Regions from separate parts of the Streptomyces sp. NPDC014870 genome, predicted to be linked through region 2. Evidence: riboswitches for the same ligand, from Rfam matches in the RefSeq annotation. Region 2 holds a riboswitch; the other holds the start of a gene.

Region 1 (6,036 bases), on a different contig from region 2:
GACGGAGGTCGCGATGGTCGGGATGCGGGCCTCGTGCCAGCCGATGCCGGTGTTGATGATGGACGCGCCGGCGGCCTCGATCTCCTTGGCGAGGGAGACGACCTCCTCCAGCGTGGAGCCCCCCGGGACCAGGTCCAGCATGGAGAGGCGGTAGATGACGATGAAGTCCTCGCCGACCTGCTCGCGGATCCGGCGGACGATCTCCAGCGGGAAGCGCACGCGGTTGGCGTAGCTGCCGCCCCAGCGGTCGGTACGGTGGTTGGTGGCGGCCGCGATGAACTCGTTGATGAGGTAGCCCTCGGAGCCCATGACCTCGACGCCGTCGTACCCGGCCTCCTTGGCGAGCTCGGCGCAGCGGGCGTAGTCCTCCACCGTCCGCTCGACCTCGGCGTCGGTCAGCTCGTTCGGTACGAAGGGGCTGATCGGTGCCTGGATCGCGCTCGGGGCGACGAGCCCGGGGTGGTAGGCGTACCGGCCGAAGTGCAGGATCTGCATCGCGATCCGCCCGCCCTCGGCGTGCACCGCGTCGGTGATCTGCCGGTGCTCGGCGACCTCCTCCTCGGTGGTCAGCTTGGCCCCGCCGTCCCACGGGCGGCCCGCCTCGTTCGGGGCGATGCCGCCGGTCACGATGAGCCCGACACCGCCGCGGGCGCGCTCGGCGTAGAAGGCGGCCATGCGCGCGAACCCGTTCTCGGTCTCTTCGAGACCGACGTGCATGGAGCCCATGAGCACCCGGTTGGGCAGGGTGGTGAACCCGAGGTCGAGCGGGCTCAGCAGGTGCGGGTACGGGGTCGCAGCCGGGGTCGGGTTCATGGGGGCGCCTCCTCGCGCAGGATCGTCACCCCTGTTCTAAGTGACCCCGCCCCCGTTATGCAACTAGTTGCAGAAGGCTGGTCGAGTGATCTGCGCTACTACTCGGTAACCGCCGTCTCGGCCCACACTGCCAGCTCCTCCGCCGTACGCGGACCGGGCACGTCCGGGCCGAGCAGGCCGTGAGCCCGGAGGAGACGGGTGACCGCCATGCCCCACGGCCGCCGCAGCCGCGCCGCGTCGAGCAGCGCGTCGTCGGCGAGCAGCTCCTCGATCGGCCCGGTCCGCAGGCCCTCCGGGGTGAGGACGGCGGCCTCGTCCGCCCAGCGCAGCGCCAGGTCGACGTCGTGCGTCGCCATCACCACCGTCGTGCCCGCGTCGCGCAGCCTGCCGAGCACCTCCAGGAGCCGTTCCTGCCCGTGCGGATCGAGCCCCGCGGTCGGCTCGTCCATGATCAGGACCCGCGGGCGCATCGCCACGGCGCCCGCGATCGCGGCCCGCTTCCGCTGCCCGTACGACAGCAGATGCGTCGGGCGGTCCTCCAGCGCGACGATGTCCAGCGCCTCCAGTGCCTCGCGCACCCGGAGCCGTACCTCCTCCTCCGGAAGTCCGAGGTTCATCGGGCCGAACGACACGTCCTGCCCGACCGACGCGGCGAACAGCTGGTCGTCCGGGTCCTGGACCACCAGCTGCACGGTCGTCCGCAGCCGCGTCAGCCCCTTCCGGTCGTACGACACCTCCGTACCGTCGAGCCGGAGGGCCCCGCCGCCGCAGCGCAGGCCCCCGCTCAGCAGCCGCAGCAGCGTCGTCTTGCCGCCGCCGTTGCGGCCGAGCAGCGCGAGCGCCCGGCCCTCCGGCACGGCGAAGTCGACGCCGTCGAGGATCAGCGGCCCGTCCTCGTAGGCGAACGTGGCCTTCACCAGCTCCACGACAGGGGGTGCGGGACTCACGGCAGTGACCTTTCCAGGACGAGGGTGAGGGCGACGAGCCCGGTGAGCAGGGCGGCCGTCGAGGCGAGGAACCGGCCCGAGACCGCCGCCTCGGGCACCAGGACGCGCAGCGTCCCGTCGTAGCCCCGCCCGGCGAGCCCGGACTGCAGCCGCTGGGCCCGGTCGAAGGCGCGGACGAACGAGGTCGCGCCGAGCCCGGCGAGCGAACGCCAGGTCGCCGCCCGCGTCGTCAGCCCGAGGCGGGCCGCCTGCGCCTGTCGGATTTTGGATAGGGAATCCAGAAGGAGAAAACTGATCCGGTACATCACCAGCGCCACGTCCACCACCGGCGCCGGCACCCCCGCCCGCACGAGCCGGGGCAGCACGTCCGACACGGGCGTGGTGAAGGCGAACAGCAGCACGCCCAGGGACGCCGACGAGGTCCGCAGCAGCAGCTCACCGGCATGGACCGGGCCGTCCTGAGCGAGCACGACGAGACCCCGCGCCCCGCCCACCTCGAAGAGGAGCGGGACCGCGCCGGTCACACAGAAGCCCAGCGGGATGCGGAACGCGCGCCACAGCTGACGCCCCGGCACCCCCGCGGGACCGAGCAGGACGGCGAGGGTCGCCGCCGCGACCAGGACGGCACCCGGCCACGGCGGCAGACAGACCGCGCACAGCGTGAGCCCGAAGCCGAGCGCGGCTTTCTCGCACGGGTGACGGCGGCGCCAGCGACTGCTGTGCGCCGCCGCGTCGATCGGCAGCACCGGCGGCTAGACGTCGTCGCCGGACGACGCCGACCGCAGCGCCTTCGCCTTGGCGCGCGCCTCCCCCTGCTTGCGGCCCCGGTGCACACCGAAGTAGTACGCCAGCACACCCGCGCCGAGCGCGGCCTGCAGGGCGAACAGTGCCGACTCGATCTCGCCGGACGCCGGCTCGTAGAGCGGGCTGAACCACGGCTCGTAGTCCGGGGCGATCTCCGTGATCGCCGCCTCCGCCTCGGCGTCTGCCCCGGCGAACGGCTCCTCCTTGTGGTCGCCGAGACCCAGAACCAGCGGGAGCACCGCAAGGGCCGCGACGACGAGCAGGAGCAGGGAGTTGATCTTCGCGTTCCGGCTCATCAGGCGCTCGCCTCCGCCTTCTCGTTCTTCTTGCGGGACGGGAGCAGGACCCCGAGCCTGGTCAGGTCGGCCTTGCTGGACTGCGTGAGCAGCCGCATGACCAGCACGGTGAGCAGACCCTCGCTGACGGCGAGCGGCAGCTGCGTGACGGCGAAGATGGAACCGAACTTGGCCAGCGCCCCGAGCACACCGCTGCCCGGGTCGGGGAAGGCCAGCGCGAGCTGGACGCTGGTGACGCAGTACGTCGACAGGTCGGCGACGAACGCGCCGAAGAACACGCTCACCATGAGCGGCACGTCGAACCGGCGCAGCAGCCAGTACGTACCGAATCCGGCCCACGGCCCGACGATCGCCATCGAGAACACGTTGGCCCCGAGCGTCGTGAGCCCGCCGTGCGCCAGCAGCAGCGCCTGGAACAGCAGGGTGATCGTGCCCAGGACCGCCATCACGGGCGGGCGGAACAGGATCGCGCCCAGGCCCGTACCGGTCGGGTGCGAGCAACTGCCCGTGACCGACGGGATCTTGAGGGCCGACAGGACGAAGGTGAACGCGCCGGACGCGCCGAGCAGCAGGGTGGACTCGGGGTTGGCCTTGACCTCACGGGTCAGCGCGCGGACGCCGTGGACGACGAAGGGAGCGGACGCGACGCCCCAGGCGGCCGCGTGCACAGGGGGCAGATACCCCTCGGCTATATGCATGGTTGGGAGACCCTCTCCAGCACCTCGTGGATGGACAACGCACCTTGGCCGGTCTCCTGGCTGACGGGTCATGCCGCCGCGGCTCCGCCTTCCCACACCACCGCGGTCTCCCGCAGCGGTCCAGTGGCTTCCCCGGAGGGATGGAGCCGGACTTCCCGATCACAGTGGCGAGGGCCGCACCGGTACCGCACCGGTTTCCCGTACACCAAGGCGCTGTGACATTAGTGGGTTGACCAGGTACATCACAACACGGGGGCACTCCGGGACGGTGTGTGACACATCTCCCGCGCGCCCCCTGCCCGCCTCTCCTGCCCCTGGTGCGCGCTCACTCCTTCCGGTACGTGTACGCCTCCGCCGCCGCGGCCGACACCGCGTCCAGGTCGCCGCCCGCGCTCGCCGTCACGAGCGCGGCGACGGCGCCCTCCACGAAGGGCGCGTCCACCAGCAGCGCCCCCTCGGGCAGCTCGTCGCCCTCGGCGAGCAGTGCCTTCACCGTCAGGACTGCGCTCCCGAGGTCGACGAGGAGAGCCACCCCGGCGCCCCCGTCGACCGCCTTCGCCGCCTCGACGATCCGCTCGGAGCTGGTGCCGAGCCCTCCGTCCGGGGTGCCTCCGGCGGCGGCGACCGGCGCGGTCGCCCCACATCCCGCCAGCCCCCGGGCCAGCTCGGCCACGGAGTCGGCCACCGCCGCGCTGTGCGAGACCAGCACGATGCCCACCTGACCGGTCATGCGGCGGCCACCTCCGCGAGCGCGGCGATCAGCAGCGCCGACGAGGTCGCCCCGGGGTCCTGGTGCCCGATCGAGCGCTCGCCCAGATAGCTCGCCCTGCCCTTGCGCGCCCGCAGGGGTACGGTCGCCAGGGCACCGGCCTCGGCCGCGTCCCGGGCGGCGGCGAACGAGTCGCCGAGCGCCTCGGCCGCGGGCACGAGCGCGTCCAGCATCGTCTTGTCGCCGGGCTTGGCACCGCCCAGCTGAGCGACGCCGGCGACCCCTGCGGTCAGCGCCGCCGCAAGCTCCTCCCGCGTCACCGCTCCGGCCTCGCCGAGCGCCTTGCCGGTGCGGCGCAGCATCGTCCCGTAGAGCGGCCCGGACGCGCCGCCGACGGTGGAGATCAACTGCCGCCCGGCCAGGACGAGTACGGCCCCCGGGGTCTCCGGCAGCTCCTTGTCCAGGACCTCCGTCACGGCGGCGAACCCCCGCTTCAGATTGGCGCCGTGGTCGGCGTCGCCGATCGCCGAGTCGAGCTCGGTGAGCCGGTCGGCCTCGCGCTCGACGGCGCCGGCGGCCGCGGCCAGCCAGCGACGGAAGAAGGCGCCGTCGAACAGCTCCCCGCCGTCGTCGGTCTCGTCGTTCACGCCCCGGCTCCCTCGCCGGCTCGCTTCCTCGTTCATCTCGGACATCCCGCCCTCACCGACCCCAGCGCAGGGCGGCCGTCTGCACGGGCGCGTCCCAGAGCCGCAGCAGTTCCTCGTCGGCCTCGCAGAGGGTCACCGAGCAACCGGCCATGTCGAGCGAGGTCACGTAGTTGCCGACCAGCGTGCGGGCGACGGGCACGCCGCGCTCGGCCAGCACTCGCTGCACCTCGGCGTTGAATCCGTACAGTTCGAGCAGCGGCGTGGCACCCATCCCGTTCACCAGGGCGAGCACAGGCCCGGAGGGTCGCAGGTCCTCGAGGACGGCGTCGACGGCGAAGTCGGCGATCTCGCGCGAGGTCATCATCGCCCGCCGCTCGCGCCCGGGTTCACCATGAATACCGATCCCCAACTCCAGCTCTCCCTCGGGTAGTTCGAACGTCGGACTGCCCTTGGCGGGCGTGCTGCAGGCGCTCAGCGCCACACCGAAGCTCCGCGACCGCTCGTTCACCCGCCGCGCGATCGCCTCGACCCGCTCCAGCGGCGCCCCCTCCTCGGCCGCGGCCCCGGCGATCTTCTCCACGAAGAGCGTCGCCCCGGTGCCCCGCCGCCCGGCTGTGTACAGACTGTCCGTCACGGCCACGTCGTCGTTCACCAGCACCTTGGCGATCTGGATGCCCTCGTCCTCGGCGAGTTCGGCGGCCATCTCGAAGTTGAGGACGTCACCGGTGTAGTTCTTCACGACGAACAGCACCCCGGCCCCACTGTCGACCGCGGCGGCGGCCCGCACCATCTGATCGGGCACCGGCGAGGTGAACACCTCGCCAGGACACGCGGCCGCCAACATCCCGGGCCCCACGAACCCCCCGTGCAACGGCTCGTGCCCGGACCCACCCCCGGACACCAGCCCCACCTTCCCGGCGACGGGCGCGTCCCGCCGCAGCACCACACGGTTCTCGACATCGACGGTGAGCTCGGGATGCGCGGCGGCCATACCCCGCAGCGCGTCGGCGACGACGGTCTCCGGAACGTTGATCAGCATCCTCACGGGTATCTCCTTGGGATTCTGGCGGAGGAGGGTATTCGCTGGGTCTTCACAGGTCAGACTGTGTCTTCGCGATAGAT
Region 2 (6,036 bases):
CCTGGATGAGGCGGGCCGAGTACGGGTTGATCGCGCCCGGAATCCGCAGCAGTCGGCCGGAGGCGAGCTGTTCGCGGAAGCGGCGGCGACGGGCGGCGGGGGTGGTGTGGGTGTGCAGCATCAGAACAGGCCCTTCGGGAGGGTCGCGTCGTACGCGGCGACCGCGTCGGTGTCGACGGCCGGGAAGAGGCCCGCGAGCGCGTCGGTGTCCAGCTCCGCGAGCCGGCCGGCGGACCGGAGGAAGGCGTCCTGGGCGGCGGGGGCGACGATGCCGTCGGTGAGGGTGCGGAACTTCGCGGTGTAGCCGGACCGGTCGAAGGGGCGGGCGCCCGCGGGATGGGCGTCGGCGACGGCGAGTTCGTCCTCGACGACGGTGCCGTCTTCGAGGGTGATCACGGCGCGGCCGCCGAAGGCCCGGCGGGCCGGGTCGGGGTCGTGGTAGCGGCGGGTCCACTCGGGGTCCTCGACGGTGGAGATCTTCTGCCACAGCTCGACCGTCGCCGGACGCTGGGCGCGCTCCGGGGCGTAGGAGCGCTCGTGGTGCCAGCCGCCGTCCTCCAGGGCGACGGCGAAGATGTACGGCACCGAGTGGTCGAGGGTCTCGCGGCTGGCGGTCGGGTCGTACTTCTGCGGGTCGCCGGAGCCGGAGCCGATCACCTGGTGGGTGTGGTGACTGGTGTGGAGCACGATCGAGCGGACCTTCTCCAGCGGTCCGGTCTTCTCGCGCAGCCCCCGGGCCAGGTCGATGATCGCCTGCGCCTGGTACTCCGCGGAGTGCTCCTTGGTGTACGTGTCGAGGATCGCGCGGCGTGCTTCGCCGGGCTCGGGCAGCGACACGGTGTACGCGGCCTCGGGTCCGTCGAGCATCCAGGCGAGGAAGCCGTCCTCGCCCTCGTAGATCGGCGAGGGCGACCCCTCGCCGCGCATGGCCCGGTCCACGGCCTCGATGGCGGCCTTCCCCGCGAAGGCCGGGGCGAACGCCTTCCAGCTGGAGATCTCGCCCTTGCGGGACTGCCGGGTCGCGGTCGTGATGTGCACGGCCTGCTGGATGGCCTGGTACACGGTCTCGGTGTCCAGGCGCAGCATCGCTCCGATGCCGCCCGCGGTGGCGGCGCTGAGGTGGGCGACGTGGTCGATGCGGTGGGCGTGCAGGCAGATGCCCTTGACCAGGGCGACGTGGATCTCGTAGGCGGCGGTGATGCCGCGCAGCAGGTCGGCCCCGGAGCGGCCGGTGTGCTGGGCGACGGCGAGCAGCGGCGGGATGTTGTCGCCGGGGTGGGAGTAGTCGGCGGCCAGGTAGGTGTCGTGGAAGTCCAGCTCGCGCACGGCGGTGCCGTTGGCCCAGGCCGCCCACTCCGGCGAGAGCGCGGTCCCGGCCGGGAGGCCGAAGGCCGAGGCACCCGGGGCCGCCGGGTGGCCGGCGGCCTGGGCACGGGCGACGGCGACCGGTCGGCGGCGCAGCGAGGCCACGGCGACCGAGGCGTTGTCGATGATCCGGTTGATCACCATCTCCGAGGCCTCGGGGTCGAGGTCCTGCGCTTCCTGGGTGCCGGTGGCGACGACGGCCAGTTTCCAGGCGAGCTGCTCCTCGCGCGGCAGGCGGTCGGCACTGGGGTGGACGCGAACCTGGTGGTCGATCACGGGACTCCTCGCGGCGTGCGGTGGGAACGGCGTTCGTCGGCGAGTCTTCCCCGCCGACAGGGCCGGATCGAGGGAGCCACTGTGCGTAATCCGTCCACGCCACAGCTGCGAAACTGCGAATCTTGCGAAATCTGCGGATGCTACCTTCACAGGCGAAGGGGACGGAGAGGAGTCTGATCCGCATGGGACGGCCTGCCGGACGGAAGATCTACGCGCACGCGAAGCTGCGCAGGCTGCGCCGGGAGCGCGGCATGAACCAGGTCGAGCTGGCCCGTGCCCTGGGACTGTCCACCAGCTACCTCAACCAGATCGAGCACAGCCGGCGTCCGCTGACCGCGCCGGTGCTGCTGCGGATCGCCGAGGTGTTCGGCATCGACCCGGAGTTCTTCTCCGAGGCCGGGGAGGAGCGCCTGGCCACGGATCTGCGGACGGCGCTCGGGGACGAGGCCTGCGGGGCCCCTATAGCGCAGGACGAGATCGCGGACGTGGCCCGCGACCATCCCGAGGTGGCCCGGGCCCTCGTCACCCTTCACCAGCGCTACCGGGACGCCTCCGAGCGGGTGGCGGCCCTGGCCTCGCCCGAGGAGACCGTGGGGCTCCTGCCCGCCGAACCCCACGACGAGGTACGGGACTTCTTCTACGCCCACCACAACCACTTCGCCGCCCTGGAGACGGAGGCCGAGACGACCGCCGCGGCCCTGAACACGGGCCGGGCCGGCCGCGCGGCCGACGCGCTCACGGACCGACTCACGGTCGGGCACGGCGTCAAGGTGCTCCGGTCGGGCCCGGAAAGGTCCGCCGACGCCCGGCGCTTCGACGCGGAGAGCGGCCTGCTTCTGCTGTCTCCCTGGCTCAGCGAGGGGCAGCGTGCCTTCCAACTCGCCACCCAGCTCGCGTTCTTGGAGCACGGCACCCTGCTGGCCGAACTGGTCGACACGGCCGGACTCACCTCTCCCCAGGCGGAGGGCCTGGCACGCATCGGCCTCGCCAACTACTTCGCCGGCGCGGTCCTCATGCCGTACACCGCCTTCCACACAGCGGCCGAGGAACTCCGCTACGACGTCGAACTGCTCCAGGCGCGCTTCGGCGTGGGGTTCGAGACCGTGTGCCACCGGCTGAGCACGCTCCAACGCCCCGACCGCCGTGGGGTGCCCTTCTCCTTCCTGCGGGCCGACCGCGCGGGCAACATCTCGAAACGCCAGTCCGCCACCGACTTCCACTTCTCCCGGCTTGGCGGCACCTGCCCCCTGTGGACCGTGTACGAGGCGTTCTCCGCGCCCGGCCGGATCCTCACCCAGGTGGCCGAGATGCCGGACGGCAAGAAGTACTTCTGGATCGCCCGGACGGTGACCCGGGGAGGGTTCGGCCACCACGCGGCGCGTGCCGACTTCGCCGTCGCGCTGGGCTGCGAGCTGCGCCACGCGCCACGCCTCGTCTACGCCGAGGGCATCGCCCTGCAGGACCCGCGTGCCGCCACCCCGATCGGTCTGGGCTGCCGGATCTGCGAACGGCAGGACTGCGCGCAGCGCGCCCGGCCGCCCGCCGGCGGTGTCCTCGCCGTCGACCCCGACCGGCGGGCCCTGGTGCCGTACCCGGTGGTGTCCGAGCGCTGAATACGTACGGCTCACCGCCCGGCGCTCCCCTCTCCTCAGCCATCTGTCTCATTTTCATGTCCGTATGGCGGACAAGGGCTCGCCGCTGAGCGATCCGGCACCCTAGTCTGGCCGGGCAGCTGGTTCGCCCCGTCCGCCAGGCGGGATGCGTCGTAAGAGGGAACCCGGTGGGAATCCGGGACTGCCCCGCAGCGGTGAGCGGGAACGACCGCCGTCAGACGCACTGGGATCGGACAACGGTCCTGGGAAGCGACGGCCAGTAGGTGTCCTCCGGTCAGTTCCGGAGAGCGTGCCCGCGAGTCCGAAGACCTGCCCGTTGCCCGCACGCGGACGATTCCGCGCGCGGACATTCCGGTGACCTCGTGGGCGGGTCGGCGTACACAGCGAGCGGCATGCACGGATTTCTCCCGTGCCGTGGTCCGCGCGTTCTGTCGTTCCCTTCGCGTCCGCGTCTCGTCATCCGGGATGTTTTCTGGACACATCTCGCGAAGGAGAGTTCCGTGACAGCGAAGCCCGCAGCCGCGGCAGCACGAGCCACCGTGTACGGCTACCCCCGCCAGGGTCAGAACCGCGAACTGAAGAAGGCCATCGAGGGCTACTGGAAGGGCCGTGTCACCGCCGACGCCCTCCGGGCCGCCGCCACCGACCTGCGCCGTTCGAACTGGCAGCAGCTGGCCGACGCCGGCATCCACGAGGTGCCGACCGGTGACTTCTCGTACTACGACCACGTCCTGGACACCAGTGTCATGGTCGGCGCTGTCCCCGCACGCCACCGCGCCGCAGTCGAGACGGACGCGCTCGACGGGTACTTCGCGATGGCCCGCGGCACGCAGGACGTCGCGCCGCTGGAGATGACCAAGTGGTTCGACACCAACTACCACTACCTGGTGCCCGAACTCGGCCCCGACACCGTCTTCACCGCCGACTCCGCCAAGCAGGTCGCCGAGCTGAAGGAAGCCCTCGCCCTCGGCCTGACCGCCCGCCCGGTCCTCGTCGGCCCCGTCACCTACCTCCTCCTCGCCAAGCCCGCCCCCGGAGTCGCCGCCGACTTCGACCCGCTCACCCTCATCGACCGGCTGCTCCCGGTCTACGCCGAGGTCCTCGCCGACCTGCGCGCGGCGGGCGCCGACTGGGTCCAGCTGGACGAGCCCGCCCTCGTCCAGGACCGCACCCCGGCCGAGCTGAACGCCGCCGCCCGCGCCTACCGGGACCTCGGAGCACTCACCGACCGGCCCAAGCTGCTCGTCGCCTCCTACTTCGACCGGCTCGGCGACGCCCTCCAGGTGCTCGCCTCAGCCCCCGTCGACGGCCTCGCCCTGGACTTCACCGAGCGCGCCGCCGCCAACCTCGACGACCTCGCGGGCGTCGGCGGACTGCCCGGAAAGCGCCTGGTCGCGGGCGTCGTCAACGGCCGCAACATCTGGATCAACGACTACCAGAAGTCCCTGGCCACCCTCGCCACCCTGCTCGGTCTCGCCGACCGCGTCGACGTGGCCGCCTCCTGCTCGCTGCTGCACGTCCCGCTGGACGCGACCGCCGAACGCGACATCGACCCGCAGATCCGACGCTGGCTCGCCTTCGCCCGCCAGAAGACCAGCGAGGTCGTGACCCTCGCCAAGGGCCTCGCCAGCGGAACCGACGCGATCAGCGCCGAACTGGCCGCCAACCGGGCCGACCTGGCCTCCCGCGCCGGCTCCGCCCTCACCCGCGACCCGGCCGTACGCGCCCGCACCGCCGCGATCACCGACGCGGACGGCTGCCGCTCCCAGCCGTACGCCGAGCGGTCCGCCGCCCAGCGCGCCCACCTCGGTCTGCCGCTGCTGCCGACCACCACCATCGGCTCCTTCCCGCAGACCGACGAGCTCCGCGTGGCCCGCGCCGACCTGCGCGCCGGCCGCATCGACACGGCCGGCTACGAGGAGCGGATCAAGGACGAGATCCGCGAGGTCCTGTCCTTCCAGGAGAAGACCGGCGTCGACGTGCTCGTGCACGGCGAGCCCGAACGCAACGACATGGTCCAGTACTTCGCCGAGCAGCTCACCGGCTATGTCGCCACGCAGCACGGCTGGGTGCAGTCGTACGGCACCCGGTACGTCCGGCCGCCGATCCTGGCCGGAGACATCTCGCGCCCCGAGCCGATGACGGTGCGTTGGACCACGTACGCGCAGGCGCAGACCAGCAAGCCGGTCAAGGGCATGCTCACCGGTCCGGTCACCATGCTCGCGTGGTCGTTCGTCCGCGACGACCAGCCGCTCGGCGACACGGCCCGACAGGTGGCGCTCGCTCTGCGCGACGAGGTGAACGACCTGGAGGCCGCGGGCACCTCGGTCATCCAGGTCGACGAGCCCGCGCTCCGGGAGACCCTCCCGTTGCGTGCCGCGGACCACGCCGCCTACCTCGACTGGGCGACGGAGTCCTTCCGGCTCTCCACCAGCGGTGTCCGGCCCGACACCCAGATCCACACCCACATGTGCTACGCCGAGTTCGGCGACATCGTCCAGGCCATCGACGACCTCGACGCGGACGTCATCAGTCTGGAAGCCGCCCGCTCCCACATGCAGGTCGCCGGTGAACTCGCCGAGCACGGCTACCCGCGCGAGGCCGGTCCGGGCGTCTGGGACATCCACTCCCCCCGCGTGCCCAGCACCGACGAAGCCGCCGCGCTCCTGCGCAAGGGCCTGGAGGCCATCCCGGCCGAGCGGCTCTGGGTCAACCCCGACTGCGGACTCAAGACCCGCGGCTGGACCGAGACCCGAGCCTCCCTGGAGAACCTCGTCGCCGC

What was found. Region 2 has a riboswitch for cobalamin ahead of metE (5-methyltetrahydropteroyltriglutamate--homocysteine S-methyltransferase). Riboswitches for the same ligand answer to the same signal wherever they lie in the genome.
Region 1: it holds a riboswitch for cobalamin, as region 2 does, so the genes downstream of both, ACF09C_RS01855 (energy-coupling factor ABC transporter permease) here and metE (5-methyltetrahydropteroyltriglutamate--homocysteine S-methyltransferase) in region 2, are expected to answer to the same signal.

Annotation. Positions count from the first base shown of each region.
Region 1 covers NZ_JBIBWQ010000001.1:432,533-438,568, reverse strand. Annotated here, with positions in the region: gene ACF09C_RS01875 (FAD-dependent oxidoreductase) at 1-813, opposite strand, end outside; gene ACF09C_RS01870 (ATP-binding cassette domain-containing protein) at 912-1,760, opposite strand; gene cbiQ (cobalt ECF transporter T component CbiQ) at 1,757-2,506, opposite strand; gene ACF09C_RS01860 (energy-coupling factor ABC transporter substrate-binding protein) at 2,513-2,860, opposite strand; gene ACF09C_RS01855 (energy-coupling factor ABC transporter permease) at 2,860-3,558, opposite strand; cobalamin riboswitch at 3,587-3,811, opposite strand; gene ACF09C_RS01850 (PTS-dependent dihydroxyacetone kinase phosphotransferase subunit DhaM) at 3,884-4,288, opposite strand; gene dhaL (dihydroxyacetone kinase subunit DhaL) at 4,285-4,884, opposite strand; gene dhaK (dihydroxyacetone kinase subunit DhaK) at 4,967-5,959, opposite strand.
Region 2 covers NZ_JBIBWQ010000015.1:41,829-47,864, forward strand. Annotated here, with positions in the region: gene prpB (methylisocitrate lyase) at 1-121, opposite strand, end outside; gene ACF09C_RS35005 (MmgE/PrpD family protein) at 121-1,641, opposite strand; gene ACF09C_RS35010 (short-chain fatty acyl-CoA regulator family protein) at 1,824-3,254, shown strand; cobalamin riboswitch at 3,358-3,586, shown strand; gene metE (5-methyltetrahydropteroyltriglutamate--homocysteine S-methyltransferase) at 3,755-6,036, shown strand, end outside.